2 regions of the Streptomyces sp. NPDC043867 genome follow, and region 1 is predicted to be linked to the other one. Evidence: predicted binding sites of a transcription regulator. Region 1 holds the regulator's gene; the other holds the start of a gene.
The links. Region 1 encodes HrcA, which represses chaperone genes, less so after heat shock. Its sites were predicted from a motif close to TTNGCACTCNGNNNNNCNGAGTGCNAA; they were not measured.

Region 1 (10,495 bases):
GGAGAACAGCGTCAACTCCTCCGGGGAGACGCCGCCTTCGGGGCCGACGACCAGCACGATCTCGCCGGAGGCGGGGAGTTCGGCCGTCGCCAGCGGCTCGCTGCCGTACTCGCGGTCCTCGTGCAGCACCGCCGCGAGTTGCGCCGTGGCGAGAAGCGCGCCGACCTGCTTGGTCGTCATGGCGTCCGTGACCTCAGGGAAGCGCACGCGGCGGGACTGCTTGCCGGCCTCCCGGGCGGTGGCCCGCCACTTGGCGAGCGCCTTCAGGCCCCGGTCGCCCTTCCACTGCGTGATGCAGCGGGAGGCGGCCCACGGGACGACGCGGTCCACGCCGGTCTCGGTCATGGTCTCGACGGCCAGTTCACCGCGGTCGCCCTTGGGGAGGGCCTGCACGACAGTGATGCGCGGGGACTCCTCGGGCTCCTCGGCGACCGCGTCCATGTGGACGGTCAGCCGGTCCTTGCCCTCGGTGTCCGTCACGACGCACTGCGCCCAGCGGCCCGCCCCGTCCGTGAGGACGACGTCCTCACCGGCCCGCAGCCGCTTCACGGAGACCGCGTGCCGTCCTTCGGGACCGTCGAGCACATAGCGTCCGCCCCGGCCGGCCGCGAGGTCCTCGACCACGAACACCGGCGCGGTCATCGGTCCGCGCCCCCGGGGAACGACGACAACGCTGTTTTAGCGGCGTCGAGTTCGGCGGCCAGCACCTCCACGAGCTGCGCGGCGGGCAGTTCGCGTGCCATGCGGTGGCCCTGCCCGGCCCACAGCGCCATGCCCTGGGGGTCGCCCGCCTTGGCCGCCGCCTTGCGCAGCGGGGAGGTGAGGTGGTGAACCTCGGGGTAGGCGGCGGGGGCGTACGGGCCGTGCTCACGCATGAAGCGGTTGACCAGACCGCGGGCCGGCCGCCCGGAGAACGCCCGCGTCAGCTCGGTGCGGACGAACAGGGGGTTGGTCAGCGCCTGCTTGTGCACGGGCGCGGCACCGGACTCCGGGGTGGCGACGAACGCCGTGCCGAGCTGGGCCGCGCTCGCGCCCTCGGCGAGCACCGCGGCGATCTGCGCGCCGCGCATGATGCCGCCGGCCGCCACGATCGGCAGACCGACGCTCTCCCGGACCTGGGCGACCAGCGAGAGCAGTCCGATGCCGGCGCCGTCCGCCTCCGGGGTGTCCCGGTGGGTGCCCTGGTGGCCGCCCGCCTCGACGCCCTGCACGATCACGACGTCCGCGCCCGCCCGCTGCACGGCCTGCGCCTCCTCGGCCGTGGTCGCCGTGACCATGGTCACGGTGCCGACGCGGGCGAAGGAGGCGAGCACCTCGGGCGTGGGGCAGCCGAAGTGGAAGGAGACCACCGGCACGGGATTGTCGAGGAGGACGGCGAGCTTGGTGTCGTAACCGTCGTCGCGGCCGCTGTCGGGGTCGCCGAGCTCGGTGTCGTACCAGCCGGCCTCACCGGCGAGCTGATGGGCGTAGACGTCGACGGCGGCCGGGTCCGCGTGCTCCTGCTGCGGCATGAAGAGGTTCACGCCGAAGGGGCGGCCGGTGAGGCCGCGCAGCTGCTTGATCTCCTGGTACATGCCGTCGGCCGTCTTGTATCCGGCGGCGAGGAAGCCGAGCCCGCCGGCCTCGGACACGGCGGCGGCCAGCTGCGGTACGGAGACGCCGCCCGCCATGGGGGCCTGCACGATCGGACACCGAAAGAGATCGGTCAGCGCGGAGGACATGACGGCATGGTGTCACGTCCCCCGGACAAGTCCGAATCCGGCGGCCACCCGGCACAGGCCACCGGAATGTGTCTCTCCGGGGGGGCTTCACACCCGCCGGGCGGTCCCGCCGGGACGGTCCCCGATGCCCGGAGTGGGTGTCCCGCCGTGCGGTGGTCTCCGGCGAGCAGCGGGCCGTCCCCTCGCACCCACGGGGTGTCCCGCCGGGACGCCGGCAGGGGCCGGACCCGTGCGGGCAGGCCCCGAGGGCCTGCCCCAAGCGCCGTCAGCGGCCGTTGAACGCGTCCTTCAGCCGCGAGAACAGTCCCTGCTGGCCCGGCTGGAACTGCCCCGTGGGCCGCTCCTCACCGCGCAGCTTCGCCAGTTCCCGCAGCAGGCGCTCCTGCTCCGCGTCCAGCTTGGACGGGGTCATGACCTCGACGTGGACGATCAGGTCGCCCCGGCCGCCGCCGCGCAGATGCGTGACACCCCGGGCGTGCAGCGGGATCGACTGGCCGGACTGGGTGCCCGGGCGGATGTCGACCTCCTCCAGGCCGTCCAGCGTCTCCAGCGGCACCTTCGTGCCGAGGGACGCCGCCGTCATCGGGAGGGTGACCGTGCAGTGCAGGTCGTCGCCCCGGCGCTGGAACTGCGCGTGCGGCAACTCGTGGATCTCCACGTACAGGTCGCCGGCGGGGCCGCCGCCGGGGCCGACCTCGCCCTCGCCCGCGAGCTGGATCCGCGTGCCGTTGTCGACACCGGCCGGGATCTTCACGGTCAGGGTCCGGCGCGAGCGCACCCGCCCGTCGCCCGCGCACTCCGGGCACGGCGTCGGCACCACCGTGCCGAAGCCCTGGCACTGGGGGCAGGGGCGGGACGTCATGACCTGGCCCAGGAAGGACCGCGTGACCTGGGACACCTCGCCGCGACCGCGGCACATGTCACAGGTCTGCGCGGAGGTCCCGGGGGCCGCGCCCTCGCCGCTGCACGTGGTGCACACCACGGCCGTGTCGACCTGGATGTCCTTGGTCGTGCCGAAGGCCGCCTCGTCGAGGTCGATCTCCAGCCGGATCATGGCGTCCTGGCCCCGGCGCGTACGCGACCGCGGGCCGCGCTGCGACGCCGTGCCGAAGAACGCGTCCATGATGTCCGAGAAGTTCCCGAAGCCGCCGGCGCCGAAGCCGCCCGCGCCCGCGCCGCCGCTCTGCGAGAGCGGGTCGCCGCCGAGGTCGTAGACCTGCTTCTTCTGCGGGTCCGACAACACCTCGTAGGCGGCGTTGATCTCCTTGAAGCGCTCCTGCGTCTTCGGATCGGGATTGACGTCCGGATGCAGCTCGCGGGCGAGCCTCCGGAACGCCTTCTTGATCTCGTCCTGGGAAGCGTCGCGGCGCACGCCGAGTACGGCGTAGTAGTCCGTGGCCACCTACGACTCCGCCAGGATCTGTCCGACGTACCGTGCCACTGCGCGTACCGCTCCCATCGTTCCCGGGTAATCCATGCGGGTCGGTCCGACCACGCCGAGTTTTGCGACTGCCTCGCCGCCCGAACCGTAGCCGACCGAGACCACGGACGTGGAGTTGAGTCCCTCGTGGACGTTCTCGCGACCGATCCGTACGGTCATGCCCGAATCCGTCGACTCCCCCAGCAGCTTCAGAAGCACGACCTGCTCCTCGAGGGCTTCGAGAACCGGCCGGATCGTGAGGGGGAAGTCATGTCCGAAGCGGGTGAGATTGGCGGTGCCGCCGATCATCAACCGCTCCTCGTTCTCCTCGACGAGCGCCTCCAGCAGCGTGGAGAGCACCGTCGAGACCGTACCGCGGTCCTCGGTCTCGAAGGCCTCCGGCAGATCCTGCACCAACTGCGGGACATCCGCGAAACGGCGGCCCGCGACCCGGCTGTTGAGCCGGGCCCGCAGATCCGCCAGGGACGTCTCACCGAAGGGCGCCGGACAGTCGATCATGCGCTGCTCGACCCGGCCGGTGTCCGTGATGAGCACCAGCATCACGCGGGCCGGGGCCAGCGAGAGCAGCTCCACGTGCCGCACCGTCGAGCGCGTGAGCGAGGGGTACTGGACGACGGCGACCTGCCGGGTGAGCTGCGCGAGCAGCCGCACCGTGCGCCCCACGACGTCGTCGAGGTCGACGGCGCCGTCGAGGAAGTTCTGGATGGCGCGGCGCTCGGGCGCGGTCATCGGCTTGACGCCGGCGAGCTTGTCGACGAAGAGGCGGTAGCCCTTGTCGGTGGGGATGCGCCCGGCGCTGGTGTGCGGCTGGGCGATGTACCCCTCGTCCTCCAGGGCTGCCATGTCGTTGCGGACGGTGGCCGGGGAGACCCCCAGCCGGTGGCGCTCGGTCAGCGCCTTGGAGCCGACCGGCTCCTCCGTCCCGACGTAGTCCTGGACGATGGCGCGCAGTACCTCGAGCCTGCGTTCACTGAGCATCGCGCACACCTCCAGATGTCGGCACCGTGGTCGTCGCGGCCTTCTTCCTGGCACTCAGCGCGTGCGAGTGCCAGCGTTCCCCGGCTCAGTGTACGGCGGGGAGGTACGACCCCGGCAAGGGCGGGCCCGTGACGCCCTCGCCGCGGGCGGGGACGTGTCCCGCCATGTCGCGCCGTCGTACCCCGTTGCCGCTAGCGTCGCCGTGTGAAGGTGACTTGGGAAGAGGCGGGGTGGGAGCAGCTAGCCCCGCGGGTCGGACGGTGCCGCCTGCCGGGCTGGGACTGCACCACGGGGCTCGTGGTCGGCGAAGGTGCCGCGCTCCTGATCGACGCGGGGTCGAGCCTGGCGGAGGGCGCGCGGCTGCGGGCCGAGACCGGGCGGCTCCTCGGCACCCGGCTGCGTGTGACACACCTCGCACTCACCCATCCCCACTTCGACCACGTCCTCGGCGCCGCCGCCTTCTCCGGAGTGGAGGTGTTCGGCGCGGTGGGCCTGGACACGGTCCTCGACCACGGCCGCGAGGAACTGCGCGCGGACGCCGTGCGCAACGGTCTGGACCCGCGCGACGCGGCCGAGGCGGCGGATCTGCTCGTCCGCCCCCGCCACCTCGTGTCCGGCGAGTGGACCCTCGGGCTGGGCGGCGGGGCGCAGGTCCTGCTGGCGAACGTGGGTCCCGGCCACACCGCGCACGACCTGGCGGTGCTCGTACCGGGAGCGGGCGGCCCGGAGGTCGTCTTCTGCGGCGACCTGGTGGAGGAGTCGGGTGAGCCCCAGGCCGGCCCGGACGCCGTTCCGTCCCACTGGCCGGCGGCGCTGGACCGGCTGCTGGACCTCGGGGGCGAGGACGCCGTGTACGTGCCGGGGCACGGGGCCGCGGTCGACGCGGCGTTCGTCCGGGCCCAGCGGGACGCGCTGGCCGCCCGCTTCGGCGTGTCGTAGGCGCGGCCGGGGGCTCCGGCGCTCGACTTCTCCTATCGTCATCCGAATGCGCCAGTACTCTCCGGACCTGACCCCGCCGTGGAAGAAGCCCAAGCCCGTGCCGGAGGTCCCGGCCGATCCCGGTCTGGTGGTGGAGGAGCCCGGCACCGGTTTCTGCGGTGCCGTGATCCGCTGCGAGGCGGGCACGGTGACGCTGGAGGACCGCTTCGGCAAGCACCGGGTGTTCCCGCTGGAGCCGCGGGGCTTCCTGCTGGAGGGCAGGGTGGTCACCCTGGTCCGGCCGGCCGCCGGACCGGCCCGCCCCAGCCGCACCGCCTCCGGTTCGGTCGCCGTGCCCGGCGCCCGCGCCCGCGTGGCCCGGGCCGGCCGCATCTACGTCGAGGGCCGGCACGACGCCGAGCTCGTGGAGCGGGTGTGGGGCGACGACCTGCGCATCGAGGGCGTCGTCGTCGAGTACCTGGAGGGCGTCGACGACCTGCCGTCCGTCGTCGAGGAGTTCGGTCCCGGACCGGACGCCCGGCTCGGCGTCCTCGTCGACCACCTGGTCCCCGGCTCGAAGGAGTTCCGGATCGCGGAGGCGGTCACCAGCGAGCACGCGCTCGTGGTGGGCCATCCGTACATCGACATCTGGGAGGCCGTGAAGCCGTCCTCGGTCGGCATCCCCGCGTGGCCCCGGGTCCCGCGCGGCCAGGACTGGAAGACCGGCGTCTGCCGGGCCCTGGGCTGGCCGGAGAACACCGGCGCGGCCTGGCAGCACATCCTGTCCCGGGTCCGCTCCTACAAGGACCTGGAGCCGGAACTCCTCGGCCGCGTGGAAGAACTCATCGACTTCGTCACGGCCCCGGAGTAGCCCCGCGACAGCGGAGGACATTTCAGCCCGTCCGGCGTTTCGAGGACGAGCGCGACACCGCGGCCCCCGGGGCGGGCCGAGGCTGGGATTTCAGCCCGTCCGGCGTTTCGAGGACGAGCGCGACACCGCGGCCCCCGGGGCAGGCCGAGGCAGGGATTTCAGCCCGTCCGGCGTTTGAGGACGAGGCCGTCAGGCCGATACGGGGGTCCGGGGGCAGCGCCCCCGGGTCAGTCCACCAGGTCGCGGACCACCGCGTCCGCGAGCAACCGCCCCCGCAGGGTGAGCACAGCCCGCCCGCCCCCGTACGGCCCGCTCTCGAGCAGCCCACCCGCCAGCGCGCGCCGAGCCGCGGCCAGCCCGTCCGGCCGCAGCAGCGCCAGCGGACAGCCCTCCCGCAGCCGCAGCTCCAGCAGGATCCGCTCGACCCGGCGGTCCTCCGCGGACAGCAGCTCACGCCCCGCCCCGGGCGACCTCCCCGCGGCCAGCGCCCCGGCGTACGCGCCGGGATGCTTCACGTTCCACCAGCGCACCCCGCCCACATGGCTGTGGGCCCCGGGTCCCGCGCCCCACCAGTCGGCGCCGCGCCAGTACAGCTCGTTGTGCAGGCAGCGCCCCGCGTCGGACGTAGCCCAGTTCGAGACCTCGTACCAGTCGAAACCGGCTGCCGAGAGCACCTCGTCGGCGATGAGATACCGGTCCGCGTGGACATCGTCGTCCGTCATGGGGACCTCCCCGCGACGGATGCGGCGGGCCAGCTGGGTGCCCTCCTCGACGATCAGCGCGTACGCCGAGACGTGGTCGGGTGCCGCCCCGAGGGCCGCGTCGAGCGAGGCCCGCCAGTCGTCGTCGGTCTCCCCCGGGGTGCCGTAGATCAGGTCGAGGTTCACGTGGTCGAAGCCCGCCGCGCGCGCCTCGGCGACGCAGGCCTCGGGCCGGCCGGGCGTGTGCGTGCGGTCGAGCACCTTCAGGACGTGCTGCCGGGCGCTCTGCATGCCGAAGGAGATCCGGTTGAAGCCGCCGGCGCGCAGGGTGGCGAGGTAGGCGGGGTCGACCGACTCGGGGTTCGCCTCCGTGGTGATCTCCGCGTCGTCCGCGAGCCCGAACTCGTCGCGGATCGCGCCCAGCATCCGTACGAGATCGTCGGCGGCCAGCAGCGTGGGCGTCCCGCCGCCGACGAAGACCGTGCGGACGGGGCGCGGGTCGTCGCCGAGCACCTTGCGCGCCAGCCGGACCTCGTCGGTCAGGGTCGACGCGTAGTTGTCGCGGGAGGCGAGCACGCCTCCGCTGCCCCGCAACTCGGTGGCCGTGTAGGTGTTGAAGTCGCAGTAGCCGCAGCGGGTCGCGCAGTACGGGACGTGGAGGTAGAACCCGAGAGCGCGCTCGGCGGCCCCGGCGAGGGCGTGCGCGGGCAGCGCCCCGTCGTCGGGGACGGGCTCACCGTCGGGGAGTGCGGAAGGCATGTCCTCCATTGTCCAGCACGCCGGCCGCGCCTCGTCCGCGTGCGCGGGCCCGGACGTCTCCGGACCCGCCACACCGGGGGCTACGCCTCGCGCGAGCCCGCGTACATCTCGTCGATGAGGTGCTTGTACTCCCGCTCGACGACCGGACGCTTCAGCTTCAGGCTCGGGGTGATCTCCCCGTGCTCGACGTCCAGGTCGCGCGGCAGCAGACGGAACTTCTTGATGGTCTGCCAGCGCTGGAGACCGTCGTTGAGCTCCTTCACGTAGCCCTCGACCATCGCGACCGTCACCGGGGCCGCGACGACCTCGGCGTACGACTTGCCCTCCAGCCCGTTCTCCTTCGCCCAGTCCAGGATCGACGGCTCGTCGAGGGCGATGAGCGCGGTGCAGAAGTTCCGGTCGGCTCCGTGCACGAGGATGTTGGAGACGTACGGGCACACGGCCTTGAACTGGCCCTCGACCTCGGCGGGCGCGATGTACTTGCCGCCGGACGTCTTGATGAGGTCCTTCTTGCGGTCGGTGATCCGCAGGTACCCGTCCGGGGACAGCTCGCCGATGTCGCCGGTGTGGAACCAGCCGTCGGACTCCAGTACCTCGGCGGTCTTCTCGGGCAGCCGGTGGTAGCCCTCCATGATGCCGGGGCCGCGCAGCAGGATCTCGCCGTCGTCCGCGATGCGCACCTCGGTGCCGGGCAGCGGCTTGCCGACGGTGCCGGTGCGGTAGGCCTCACCGGGGTTCACGAAGGAGGCCGCGGAGGACTCGGTGAGGCCGTAGCCCTCCAGGATGTGGATGCCGGCGCCGGCGAAGAAGTAGCCGATCTCCGGGGCGAGCGCGGCGCTGCCGGAGACGCAGGCGCGCAGGTTGCCGCCGAAGGCCTCGCGGATCTTGGCGAAGACGAGCCTGTCGGCGACCTTGTGCTTGGCGCCCAGAGCGAGCGGGACGGAGGCGACACCGGTGCGCCGGAAGTTGTCCTGGCTGACCTTCGCGTACTCGCGGGCGACCTCGGCCGCCCACTGGAAGATCTTGTACTTGGCGCCGCCGCCGGCCCGCGCCTTGGCCGCGACCCCGTTGTAGACCTTCTCGAAGATGCGCGGCACGGCCGCCATGTACGTCGGCTGCACCACCGGCAGATTCTCGATGATCTTGTCCACCCGGCCGTCGACGGCGGTGACGTGGCCGACCTCGATCTGGCCGGAGGTGAGCACCTTGCCGAAGACGTGCGCGAGCGGCAGCCACAGGTACTGCACGTCGTCGCTGGTGATCAGCCCGGTGGCCACGGTCGCCTTGGCCATGTACGACCAGTTGTCGTGCGGCAGCCGGACGCCCTTGGGACGGCCGGTGGTGCCCGAGGTGTAGATCAGCGTGGCGAGCTGGCCGGGGGTGATCGCACCGACCTTCTTCGTGATCAGGTCGGGGTTCTTCTCCAGGTACGCGGCGCCGCGCGCCTCCAGCTCGGCGAGCGACAGCACCCAGTCGCCCTCGTCCTCGGAGGTGTCCACACCGGTGGGGTCGATCACCACGACATGGGCCAGCTCGGGCAGCTCAGCCCGCTTGGCACGCGCCTTGACGACCTGCGCGGCGTCCTCCGCGATCAGGACCCTGCTCTCCGAGTCGGACAGGATGAACGCGGACTCCTCCGCGTTCGTCTGCGGATACACGGTCGTCGTGGCCGCGCCCGCGCACATGATGCCGAGGTCGGCGAGGATCCACTCGACCCGGGTCGAGGAGGCGAGCGCGACGCGCTGCTCCGGCTGCAACCCCAGCTCGATCAGGCCGGCCGCGATGGCGTAGACCCGCTCGGCCGCCTGCGCCCAGCTCAGCGACTTCCATTCGTCCGGCCCCCCGCCGGCGGCCGATGGCACGGGGTAGCGATAGGCCTCGGCGTCGGGCGTGGCCGCCACGCGCTCCAGGAAGACCGCCGCCACGGAGGGCGGACGGTTCTCGATCAGGGTCTGTGTGTCGCTCACGACATCCTCCGGGGCCCGCGACAGTGCGTGCGACTGGCTCGGTCGACTGCTGTGCGGCTGGCTGGTTGCGGCTGTGTTGTCGTCACTCACGGCGCCTTGTTTAACTCGTGAGTAACTACCGAGCAGAGATCAGAGTAAGGCCCGACCGGCCGGTACGTAAGGGGCAGCGGCCTGTCACTTCCTACAGAGAGCAACCGGCCGCATGCGCAAGGGGGCCCGCCCCGCACACGCGGAACAGGCCCCCTGCACCCGGTCCGTTTCCGGGCTTTGTCCCTGTTTGGACAGCTGCTTCTCGGCCGTACGGGCTACTTCTTGGCCTTGCCCGAGCCGGCGTTCTCGTCACTGGAGAGCACGGCGATGAAGGCCTCCTGCGGAACCTCCACGGATCCCACCATCTTCATCCGCTTCTTGCCCTCCTTCTGCTTCTCCAGCAGCTTCCGCTTCCGGGAGATGTCACCGCCGTAGCACTTGGCGAGGACGTCCTTGCGGATGGCGCGGATGGTCTCGCGGGCGATGACCCGCGAACCGATGGCGGCCTGGACGGGGATCTCGAAGGCCTGGCGCGGGATCAGCTCGCGCAGCTTGGCGACGAGGCGTACTCCGTACGCGTAGGCCGCGTCCCGGTGCGTGACGGCGGAGAAGGCGTCGACGCGGTCGCCGTGGAGCAGGATGTCGACCTTCACCAGCTGGGCGTCCTGCTCGCCGGTGGGCTCGTAGTCCAGGGACGCGTAGCCGCGGGTCTTGGACTTCAGGTTGTCGAAGAAGTCGAAGACGATCTCGGCGAGGGGAAGCGTGTAGCGGATCTCGACGCGGTCCTCGGAGAGGTAGTCCATCCCGAGAAGGGTGCCGCGACGGGTCTGGCAGAGCTCCATGATCGAGCCGATGAACTCACTGGGAGCGAGGATCGTGGCCCGGACGACCGGCTCGAAGACCTTGTCGATCTTGCCCTCGGGGAACTCGCTCGGGTTGGTGACCGTGTGCTCCTTCCCGTCCTCCATGATCACGCGGTAGACCACGTTGGGCGCGGTGGCGATGAGTTCGAGGTTGAACTCGCGCTCCAGGCGCTCACGGATGACGTCGAGGTGCAGCAGGCCGAGGAAGCCGACGCGGAAGCCGAAACCGAGGGCCGCGGAGGTCTC
Region 2 (10,495 bases), on a different contig from region 1:
CCGGCGCCACCTTCACCCCGGCCTTGTGGCACACCCAGTGCGGGTCCGGCCCCAACTCGGGCTCCACGTCGAGGGCGTGCGGGTCACCCGAACCGCAGGCCGGGCACAGCGGCCACCGGCCGTACCGCTCCAGCAGGGCGTCCTGGACGTCCTGGGCGACCAGGCCCGCCACATAGCCCGCGCCCTCCGGCCACTGCTCGACCCACCAGCGGCGCCGGGCGACCGACTCCTCGACGAGGGAGACGACGTCCGCCTCGGCGACCTCGCCCGCGACCAGGTCGGCCAGCACGAGCGCGCGCGCCGCGTGCAGCGCCTGTTCCAGGGGGCTGATGGGGTCCATGCACCCATTGTGCGCACCCTTGACCGCATACCCCAACGGAAAATATCTTTCAAAGGTGACCCATGACGTGAAGGAAATTTTCTCCGGGGAGGCGCCGCCCGCCCCCGCCGCCCTCGCGGCCAAGGTGCGCACGCTCGCCCCGTCGATGACCCGCTCCATGCAGCGCGTCGCCGAGGCCGTCGCCGGCGACCCGGCGGGCTGCGCGGCCCTCACGGTCACCGGCCTCGCCGAACTCACCGGCACCAGCGAGGCGACGGTGGTCCGCACCGCCCGCCTCCTCGGCTACCCGGGGTACCGGGACCTGCGCCTCGCCCTCGCCGGCCTGGCCGCCCAGCAGCAGTCCGGCCGGGCCCCCGCCGTCACCGCGGACATCGCGGTGGACGACCCGATCGCCGACGTCGTCGCCAAACTCGCCTACGACGAGCAGCAGACCCTCGCCGACACCGCGGCCGGCCTCGACACGGTCCAGCTCGGCGCCGCCGTCACCGCACTCGCCGCCGCCCGCCGCGTCGACATCTACGGCGTGGGCGCGTCCGGCCTGGTCGCCCAGGACCTCGCCCAGAAGCTGCTGCGCATCGGGCTCATAGCCCACCCGCACAGCGATCCGCACCTCGCCGTCACCAACGCGGTGCAGCTGCGCGCCAAGGACGTGGCGATAGCCATCACGCACTCGGGCTCGACCGGCGACGTCATCGAACCCCTCCGGGTCGCCTTCGAGCGCGGGGCGACGACGGTCGCGATCACCGGCCGCCCGGACGGACCCGTCACGCAGTACGCGGACCACATCCTCACCACGTCGACGGCCCGGGAGAGCGAGCTGCGGCCCGCGGCGATGTCGTCCCGCACGAGTCAACTGCTCGTCGTGGACTGCCTGTTCGTGGGGGTCGCCCAGCGGACGTACGAGACGGCGGCACCCGCGCTGTCCGCCTCGTACGAGGCGCTGGCGCACCGCCACAGCGCGCGCGGCTCCCACCGCTGACACACTGACCAGTGCGCCTCCCGCCCCTGCCCGCCCGCCGTAGCTCCGACGACGCATCCACGGAACGTGCGTACGCCCAGCCCGTACGTACGGAAAGCACCGGAAAGAGCCGCTCCACATGACCTCCACCGCCGACGCCTCCTCCCACCACCGCGACCTGCGCGACGCCGACGGCCGCGACCCGGACGACGACAACCACCGCGATCTGGTCGCGGAGTTGGAGATCCTGACCACCGAGGCGTTCCGCCCCGAGCTGTCCGAGATCGACCGGCTGCCGACGGCCGAGATCGCCCGGCTGATGAACGGTGAGGACGCCTCCGTGCCGGCCGCGGTCGCCGCCCGGCTGCCGCTCATCGCCGCCGCGATCGACGCCATCGCGGAGCGGATGTCCCGCGGCGGCCGGCTGATCTACGCGGGCGCGGGCACGGCGGGACGGCTCGGCGTGCTGGACGCCTCCGAGTGCCCGCCCACGTTCAACACCGACCCCGCCCAGGTCGTCGGCCTGATCGCGGGCGGCCCGGGCGCGATGGTCACCTCGGTCGAGGGAGCGGAGGACTCCCGGGAGCTGGCCGCGGCCGATCTGGAGGCGCTGGCCCTGACCGCCGACGACACGGTGGTCGGCGTCTCGGCGTCCGGCCGCACCCCGTACGCCGTCGGCGCGGTCGAGCACGCCCGTGCGCGCGGTGCGCTGACGGTGGGGCTGTCCTGCAACGCGCACAGCGCCCTCGCGGCCGCCGCGGACCACGGCATCGAGGTCGTGGTGGGCCCCGAGCTGCTGACCGGCTCCACCCGCCTGAAGGCGGGCACCGCCCAGAAGCTCGTCCTCAACATGCTCTCGACGATCACGATGATCCGCCTCGGCAAGACGTACGGGAACCTGATGGTCGACGTACGCGCCTCGAACGAGAAGCTGCGGGCCCGCTCCCGCCGCATCGTCGCGCTGGCGACCGGCGCCTCGGACGAGGAGATCGAGTCGGCCCTCGCCGCCACGGACGGCGAGGTCAAGCCCGCCATCCTCACGATCCTGGGCGGCGTCGACGCCCCGACGGCGGCCCGTCTCCTGGAAACAGCCGACGGCCACCTGCGCACGGCCCTCACCGCCACCCGCACCTAAGGGCTGTCCCGCTCCGGGACGCCACGCGCCCGGACGGCACCCCGGAGCCACCGGAGGGCGCGCTCCCGGACCCCGGTCCGGGGCGGAGTGCCCGGCGCGCAGCCCCAGAAGGCTCCGGAGTCCTCCTCCCGCCGTCCGCGCGCCGCGGCGGCGGGCCCCCGTGCGGGCGGCACCATGGGCGCCAGGCGTCGCACCCCCGCACAGCAAGGCCCCGCATGAGCTCTGAAGCCACCGCCCGCGCCACCGCCGCCGCGCTCCTCCCCCTTGTCGGGGGCGCGGCGAACGTCACGTCCGTGGCCCACTGCATGACCCGTCTGCGTCTCGGTCTGCGGGACCGGACCCTGGTGCGGGAGGACGCGCTGCGGGCACTGCCCGCCGTCCTGGGCGTCGTGGACGACGACACGTACCAGATCGTGCTCGGCCCGGGCGCGGTCGCCCGCGTCACCCCGGAGTTCGAGTCACTCGTCGCCGCGAGCGTCACGGCCGCCGGCACCCTGGAGAGCCGGGGCGCGGCACTGCGGGCCGCCCGGCGGGAGCGCAACGCGACTCCGCTCAGGCTCCTGCTGCGCCGCGTCGCGAACATCTTCGTCCCGCTGATCCCGGCCCTGATCGGCTGCGGCATCATCGCGGGCCTCAACGGCCTGCTGGTGAACCTGGGACTGCTCGCCTCCCTCACGCCCGCCCTCACCGCCGTCGCCTCCGGCTTCATGGCGCTGCTCGCCGTCTTCGTCGGCCTCAACACCGCGAAGGAGTTCGGCGGCACCCCGGTCCTCGGCGGCGCGGCCGCCGCGATCGTCGTCCACGCGGGAGTCGCGAAGGTGACGGTCTTCGGCACGACGCTCTCCCCGGGCCAGGGCGGCGTCCTCGGAGCGCTGGCCGCGGCCCTGCTCGCGACGTACGTCGAGAAGTGGTGCCGCGGCCGGGTCCCGGACGCCCTCGATGTCCTGCTGACCCCGACCGTCACCGTGCTCGTGGCCGGCCTGGTCACGATCTACGGCCTGATGTACGCGGCCGGAGAGGTCTCCTCGGCGATCGGCACCGCGGCCGACTGGCTGCTCGGCCGCACCGGCGCCTTCGCCGGGCTGGTCCTGGGCGGCCTGTTCCTGCCGCTGGTCATGCTCGGCCTGCACCAGGCGCTGATCCCCATCCACACCACCCTCATCGACCAGCAGGGCTACACCGTCCTGCTGCCCATCCTCGCGATGGCGGGCGCGGGCCAGGTCGGCGCGGCCCTCGCGGTCTACGTCCGGCTGCGCCATGACCGGACGCTGCGCACCACGATCAGGTCGGCGCTCCCGGCGGGCCTGCTGGGCGTGGGCGAGCCGCTCGTCTACGGCGTCTCGCTGCCCCTCGGCCGGCCGTTCGTGACCGCCTGCGCGGGCGGCGCGGCCGGCGGCGCCTTCGTCGGGTTCTTCTCGATGCTCGGCGACCGGGTCGGCTCGACGGCCATCGGCCCCTCCGGCTGGGCCCTGTTCCCGCTCCTGTCCGGCAACCGGAGCCTGACCCTGACCGCCGCGATCTACGCGGGCGGCCTCCTCACCGGCTATCTGGTCGGCTTCGGCGCGACCTACTTCTTCGGGCTCGGCGCCGTCGAGCGGCCCGACGACGCCGCGGTGACCGCGGCCGCCTCCCCGCGGTGAGCCGCGGGCCGGACCACCGGTTCGGCGGCGTGTGCGATTCTGCGTAGGACAGCACTCCGCCCGGGGAGGGACACCGCACGCCCATGAACCACGCACAGCTGACCGCTCTCGGCCGCGCCCTGCGCCTGCTCGGCGAGCACGGCGACGCCCTCGGCGCCGACAGTCCCGACGCGAAGCTGCACGAGGTCAAGGCCGATCTGAAGCGGGCCCTGGACCTGCTCGAGGACACGGTCACGACGGCGGTGCCGACGACGCGCTGCGCCGAGCACCCGACCGGCCCCGTCGACAAGGGCGCCGTCGACCTGTGCCTGCTGTGCGAGACCCGGCGCCGCGCCGCCCGCCGCTCCGAGGTCAACGGCGCCTACGCCCACGGCCGCCCCACCGGCCCCGGCGAGTCCCCCGACCGCACGCAGTCCCGCTACGGCGTCCGCGCCGACCGGCCCGAGCCGCAGCAGCGCTGGTTGCCCGAGGTGTGGAACGGCCAGGCGTGGCAGCTCTGCGGCACTCCCCGCCGCGACCGGCACGAGGCCGAGCGCTACCTCGCCGCCGAGCGCAGGTCCCCCCGGCCCGGCATGGCCTACCGCCTGGTCCACGAGTTCACCGACTACGAGGTGCTGCGCATCTGGGGCACCCCGGTCAAGATCGACATCGAGCCGATGGGAAACCTGTGACCGGGGTGCCCGGGCGCTAGCCCGGGCTCAGCCGACCCGGGCGCAAGACCCGGAAAGCCGACCCGGGCACTAGGGCCTGTCGTTTGGATCATGCCGGCGTCGCGGGGTCTGGCACGCACATCTGCGGCGTTGTCGTCGGTCGCCGACGCTCCGCGTCGACTCCCTCCTCCGCCTTGCAGCTGCACGCGCCAGACCCCGCTCGGGTCGGTCAGGACAAAGCGTCGGTCACAGCCAGCCTGATCCAAACGACAGGCCCTAGCCCCGGAAAGCTGAGGGCGCCCGGCGCCGGCTCAGCTGAGGGTGCCCAGCGCCGCCGCGTCGTACGCCTTCAGCTCGTCGAAGCGGCCGGCCAGGACCTTCGCCGCCCACTCCGGGTCCTGGAGCAGCGCGCGGCCGATCGCGACGAGGTCGAACTCGTCGCGCTCCAGCCGGTCGAGCAGGTCGTCGATGCCCCGGACGGAGGAGCCCTCGCCCTGGAAGGCCTTGAGGAACTCGCCGTCCAGGCCGACCGAGCCGACGGTGATGGCGGGCCTGCCGGTGAGCTTCTTCGTCCAGCCGGCGAGGTTGAGGTCGGAGCCGTCGAACTCGGGCACCCAGTAGCGGCGCGTGGAGGCGTGGAAGGCGTCGACTCCGGCCGCCGCGAGCGGGGCGAGGATCGCCTCCAGCTCCTCCGGGGTCTCGGCGAGCCGGGCGTCGTAGTCCTGCTGCTTCCACTGCGAGTAGCGGAAGAGGACCGGGAACTCGGGCGAGACGGCGGCGCGGACCGCGGCCACGATCTCCGCGGAGAACTTCGCGCGGGCCACCGGGTCCCCGCCGTACGCGTCGGTGCGCCGGTTGGTGCCGGCCCACAGGAACTGGTCGAGCAGGTAACCGTGGGCGCCGTGGAGTTCCACGCCGTCGAAGCCGATGCGCTCCGCCTCCGCGGCGGCCTTCGCGAACGCCTCGACGACGTCGTCGATGTCCTGCTGGGTCATGGCCCGGCCCTTGGGCTCGGCGCCCTCGGCGTGGATGCCGGAGGGACCCATCGGCGGGGCGTCCGCGAACGGCGGCTCACCGGCCCGGCGCACCATGCCGATGTGCCACAGCTGCGGCACGATCGTGCCGCCCGCCGCGTGCACGGCGTCGGCGACCTTCGTCCAGCCGGCCAGCTGCTCCTCGCCGTGGAACCGCGGCACGCTGTCGCTCTGACCCGCGGACTCGTGGCCGACGTACGTGCCCTCGGTCACGATGAGGCCCACGCCCGCGGCGGCGCGCCGGGAGTAGTAGCCCACCACGTCCTCCCCCGGGACGCCGCCCGGCGAGAACTGCCGGGTCATCGGTGCCATCACGATCCGGTTCGGGACGGTCAGACCGTTCAGGGACACGGGACGGGACAGGATCTCGGCTGCGCGGGACGCGGAATCGGCGCTCACGTGGGGGCTCCTCTGGACGGCAGGTCAGGACGGGGGCATTCCGGTGGGTATGTGCACGTGCATCGACCCACCCTCCCGGTAACGGCCCCGCCCGTCATGGCATTCCGGGTCCCTGGCCCACCTCGGTGTGATCCCGGCCACGGAACGGCCTCCGACCCCGAAAACGCCCGAGGGCGGCACCCCCGTAAAAGGGGTGCCGCCCTCGGAAAGGACGAGCCTGATCCGCGAGGATCAGAAGTCCATGTCACCGCCCGGCATGCCACCCGGGGCGCCGCCTGCGGCGGCCTTCTCGGGCTTGTCGGCGATGACGGCCTCGGTGGTGAGGAACAGCGCGGCGATGGACGCGGCGTTCTGCAGGGCAGAGCGCGTGACCTTCGCCGGGTCGATGATGCCCTCGGCGATCATGTCCACGTACTCACCGGTCGCGGCGTTCAGGCCGTGGCCGACGGGCAGGTTGCGGACCTTCTCGACGATGACGCCGCCCTCGAGACCGCCGTTGACGGCGATCTGCTTGAGCGGGGCCTCCAGGGCGAGCTTCACGGCGTTCGCGCCGGTCGCCTCGTCACCCGTCAGCTCCAGCTTCTCGAAGACCGAGGAGGCCTGCAGCAGGGCCACGCCACCACCGGCGACGATGCCCTCCTCGACGGCCGCCTTCGCGTTGCGAACGGCGTCCTCGATGCGGTGCTTGCGCTCCTTGAGCTCGACCTCGGTGGCGGCACCGGCCTTGATGACGGCCACGCCGCCGGCCAGCTTCGCCAGACGCTCCTGGAGCTTCTCGCGGTCGTAGTCCGAGTCGGAGTTCTCGATCTCGGCGCGGATCTGGTTGACCCGGCCGGCGACCTGGTCGGCGGAGCCGGCGCCGTCGACGATCGTGGTCTCGTCCTTGGTGATGACGACCTTGCGGGCACGGCCGAGCAGGTCGATGCCCGCGTTCTCCAGCTTGAGGCCGACCTCCTCGGAGATGACCTCGCCGCCCGTGAGGATGGCGATGTCGCCGAGCATGGCCTTGCGGCGGTCACCGAAGCCCGGGGCCTTGACGGCGACGGACTTGAAGGTGCCACGGATCTTGTTGACGACCAGGGTCGACAGGGCCTCGCCCTCGACGTCCTCGGCGATGATCAGCAGCGGCTTGCCCGACTGCATGACCTTCTCGAGGAGCGGCAGCAGGTCCTTGACGTTGCTGATCTTCGAGTTGGCGATCAGGATGTACGGGTCGTCGAGGACGGCCTCCATACGCTCCATGTCGGTGGCGAAGTACGCCGAGATGTAGCCCTTGTCGAAGCGCATGCCCTCGGTGAGCTCGAGCTCCAGACCGAAGGTCTGGGACTCCTCGACCGTGATGACGCCTTCCTTGCCGACCTTGTCCATCGCCTCGGCGATGAGCTCGCCGATCTGGGTGTCGGCGGCGGAGATGGAGGCCGTCGAAGCGATCTGCTCCTTGGTCTCGACATCCTTCGCCTGCTCCAGCAGGGCACCGGAGACGGCCTCGACGGCCTTCTCGATACCGCGCTTCAGAGCCATCGGGTTGGCGCCGGCGGCGACGTTGCGCAGGCCCTCGCGGACCAGCGCCTGGGCCAGGACGGTCGCGGTCGTCGTGCCGTCACCGGCCACGTCGTCCGTCTTCTTCGCGACTTCCTTGACCAGCTCGGCGCCGATCTTTTCGTACGGGTCCTCGAGCTCGATCTCCTTGGCGATGGAAACACCATCGTTGGTGATCGTGGGGGCGCCCCACTTCTTCTCGAGGACGACGTTGCGACCCTTGGGACCAAGGGTGACCTTGACGGCGTCGGCGAGCTGGTTCATCCCGCGCTCGAGACCGCGCCGTGCCTCCTCGTCGAACGCGATGATCTTGGCCATGTGAAGTGGTCCTCCCGGACTGGGGTGGATTGCTCCGGACCGCGCTGGCGCCCGCGACGGACGGCCTGCCTGCCTCGTGGTTCCTTGCCCCACATGGCCTGCGGGCCTCGCCGACCCGGTCCTTCGTTGTCACTCTCACCTTCAGAGTGCTAACGCCAATGATTAGCACTCGACCCCCGAGAGTGCAAGACGCTCCCCCGCAGTGAGCCCCTTCCAGGGGGCGCGCGGACCCCGACGGAAGCACTCCCACGCGCCCGCACGCCCCGCCGCGGCACCCGTCCCGGCCTCCCGCAGGCCCCGCCGCGGACCTCGCCCCGGCCGGGCCGGGGAACGCCCGAGGGGCCCGTACCCCTGATGGGATACGGGCCCCTCGACGTGAGTGAATACGTGCGTCGGTGGCCGATCGCGCCGAGATCAGACGGCGAGTTTGACCATGTCCGCCTGCGGACCCTTCTGGCCCTGCGAGATCTCGAACTCCACTCGCTGACCCTCTTCAAGGGTGCGGTAGCCGTCCATCTGAATCGCGCTGTAGTGCACGAAGACGTCCGCACCACCGTCGACCGCGATGAAGCCGTACCCCTTCTCCGCGTTGAACCACTTGACGGTGCCCTGAGCCATGCCTAACTCCCCTATTACTGGCCCTTGCACAGATCCGCACTTCGCGGATCCGGGTCAGACCTCACCCCCCAACGGTTGGGGGTGTGCGCCGGAACGCGTCGACCGCGGCTGAATGTATCTGTCCAACTGCCGTCTGCAACAGGTCAGTCGGACGAGAAATCCGGGCACGCATGATCGGCAATATGTGGAGGACTCGCACACGTTCAGGGCAAGTCGGGCCACGTAAGCGCCATGAAAGGCTTGAAATAGCCGGGCACATTGGCTGCTTCTTGTCCGACACCGGATCAACGTTCATATGCGCCCGGCATGGAAAGCGCGGCAGCTTCCCCAACTGTACCGTGCTCAACCATGCAGAATTGCCCCCTCCGTTTCTCTTGCGGAGAGGGCAATCCGGGGGAACAGCCGGTTTTCGAAGCCTGGTTGTCAGCAGCCGCCGGCCACGGCCGGGATGATCGAGACGCCCGCGCCGTCCGGCGTCGCCGTCTGGAGGCCCTGCTCGAAACGCACGTCGTCGTCGTCCACGTACACGTTGACGAAGCGGCGCAGCTTGCCCTGGTCGTCCAGGACGCGCGCGGCGATGCCCGTGTGGTTCTTCTCCAGGTCCGAGATGACCTCGGCGAGGGTCGCGCCCTCCGCCGGGACCTCGGCCTTGCCACCCGTGTAGGTGCGCAGGATGGTGGGGATGCGAACGTTGACGCTCATGATGCGAGGCCAGCCTCTCGGAAGGAGTCCAGGTTCGGGCGGATGGTCGCGGTCAGACCGGTGCCGGCCACCGCGTCGAGGGTCTTGAGGCCGTCACCGGTGTTGAGGACGACCGTCGTCAGGGTCGGGTCCAGGACGCCGCTCTCGATCAGCTTCTTCGTGACCCCCACGGTCACGCCGCCCGCCGTCTCGGCGAAGATGCCCTCCGTCCGCGCCAGCAGCTTGATCGCGTCGACGACCTGCTCGTCGTCGACATCCTCCACCGCACCGCCGGTCCGGCGCGCGATGTCGAGGACGTACGGCCCGTCGGCCGGGTTGCCGATGGCGAGGGACTTGGCGATCGTGTTCGGCTTCTGCGGCCGTACGACGTCGTGTCCCGCCTTGTAGGCCACGGACACCGGCGAGCAGCCCTCGGCCTGGGCGCCGAAGATCCTGTACGGCCGGTCCTCGACGAGGCCGAGCCTGATCAGCTCCTGCAGCCCCTTGTCGATCTTCGTGAGCTGGGAGCCCGAGGCGATCGGCACGACCAGCTGGTCCGGCAGCCGCCAGCCGAGCTGCTCGCAGATCTCGTACGCGAGGGTCTTCGAGCCCTCCGCGTAGTACGGCCGCAGGTTGACGTTGACGAAGCCCCAGCCCTCGCCTGCCGGGTCGCCGATGAGCTCGGAGCAGAAGCGGTTGACGTCGTCGTAGTTGCCCTCGATGCCGACGAGCTCGCCGCCGTAGATCGCGGCCATGACGATCTTGCCCTGCTCCAGGTCGTGCGGGATGAACACGCAGGAGCGGAAGCCGGCGCGGGCGGCGGCGGCGCCGACGGCACCCGCCAGGTTGCCGGTGGAGGAGCAGGAGAGCGTGGTGAAGCCGAAGGCGCGGGCGGCCTCCAGGGCCTGCGCGACGACGCGGTCCTTGAAGGAGTGCGTCGGGTTGCCCGAGTCGTCCTTGACGAAGAGCTTGCCGGGGTCGACGCCCAGTTCGCGCGCGAGGTTGTCGGCCCGCACGAGCTTGGTCCAGCCCGGGTTGATGTTCGGCTTGTCGGCGACGTCCGCGGGGACGGGCAGCAGCGGCGCGTAGCGCCAGATGTTCGCGGGGCCCGCTTCGATGCGCTTGCGGAGTTCCTCGGTGTCGTACGCCGAGAAGTCGTAGGCGATCTCCAGCGGGCCGAAAC

Region 2: the regulator HrcA is predicted to act here: its motif matches at 8,176-8,202, upstream of groL (chaperonin GroEL).

The regions. Positions count from the first base shown of each region.
Region 1 covers NZ_JBWKDS010000026.1:2,704-13,198, reverse strand. The annotation lists gene AC069T_RS24530 (16S rRNA (uracil(1498)-N(3))-methyltransferase) at 1-642, opposite strand, end outside; gene AC069T_RS24525 (nitronate monooxygenase) at 639-1,721, opposite strand; gene dnaJ (molecular chaperone DnaJ) at 1,987-3,123, opposite strand; gene hrcA (heat-inducible transcriptional repressor HrcA) at 3,124-4,140, opposite strand; gene AC069T_RS24510 (MBL fold metallo-hydrolase) at 4,345-5,079, shown strand; gene AC069T_RS24505 (DUF3097 domain-containing protein) at 5,126-5,929, shown strand; gene hemW (radical SAM family heme chaperone HemW) at 6,157-7,389, opposite strand; gene AC069T_RS24495 (AMP-dependent synthetase/ligase) at 7,470-9,356, opposite strand; gene lepA (translation elongation factor 4) at 9,662-10,495, opposite strand, start outside.
Region 2 covers NZ_JBWKDS010000021.1:13,875-24,369, forward strand. The annotation lists gene AC069T_RS21300 (hypothetical protein) at 1-340, opposite strand, end outside; gene AC069T_RS21305 (MurR/RpiR family transcriptional regulator) at 396-1,319, shown strand; gene murQ (N-acetylmuramic acid 6-phosphate etherase) at 1,438-2,433, shown strand; gene AC069T_RS21315 (PTS transporter subunit EIIC) at 2,649-4,073, shown strand; gene AC069T_RS21320 (hypothetical protein) at 4,157-4,744, shown strand; gene AC069T_RS21325 (NADH:flavin oxidoreductase) at 5,035-6,156, opposite strand; gene groL (chaperonin GroEL) at 6,388-8,013, opposite strand; gene AC069T_RS21335 (cold-shock protein) at 8,428-8,631, opposite strand; gene AC069T_RS21340 (MoaD/ThiS family protein) at 9,055-9,333, opposite strand; gene thrC (threonine synthase) at 9,330-10,495, opposite strand, start outside.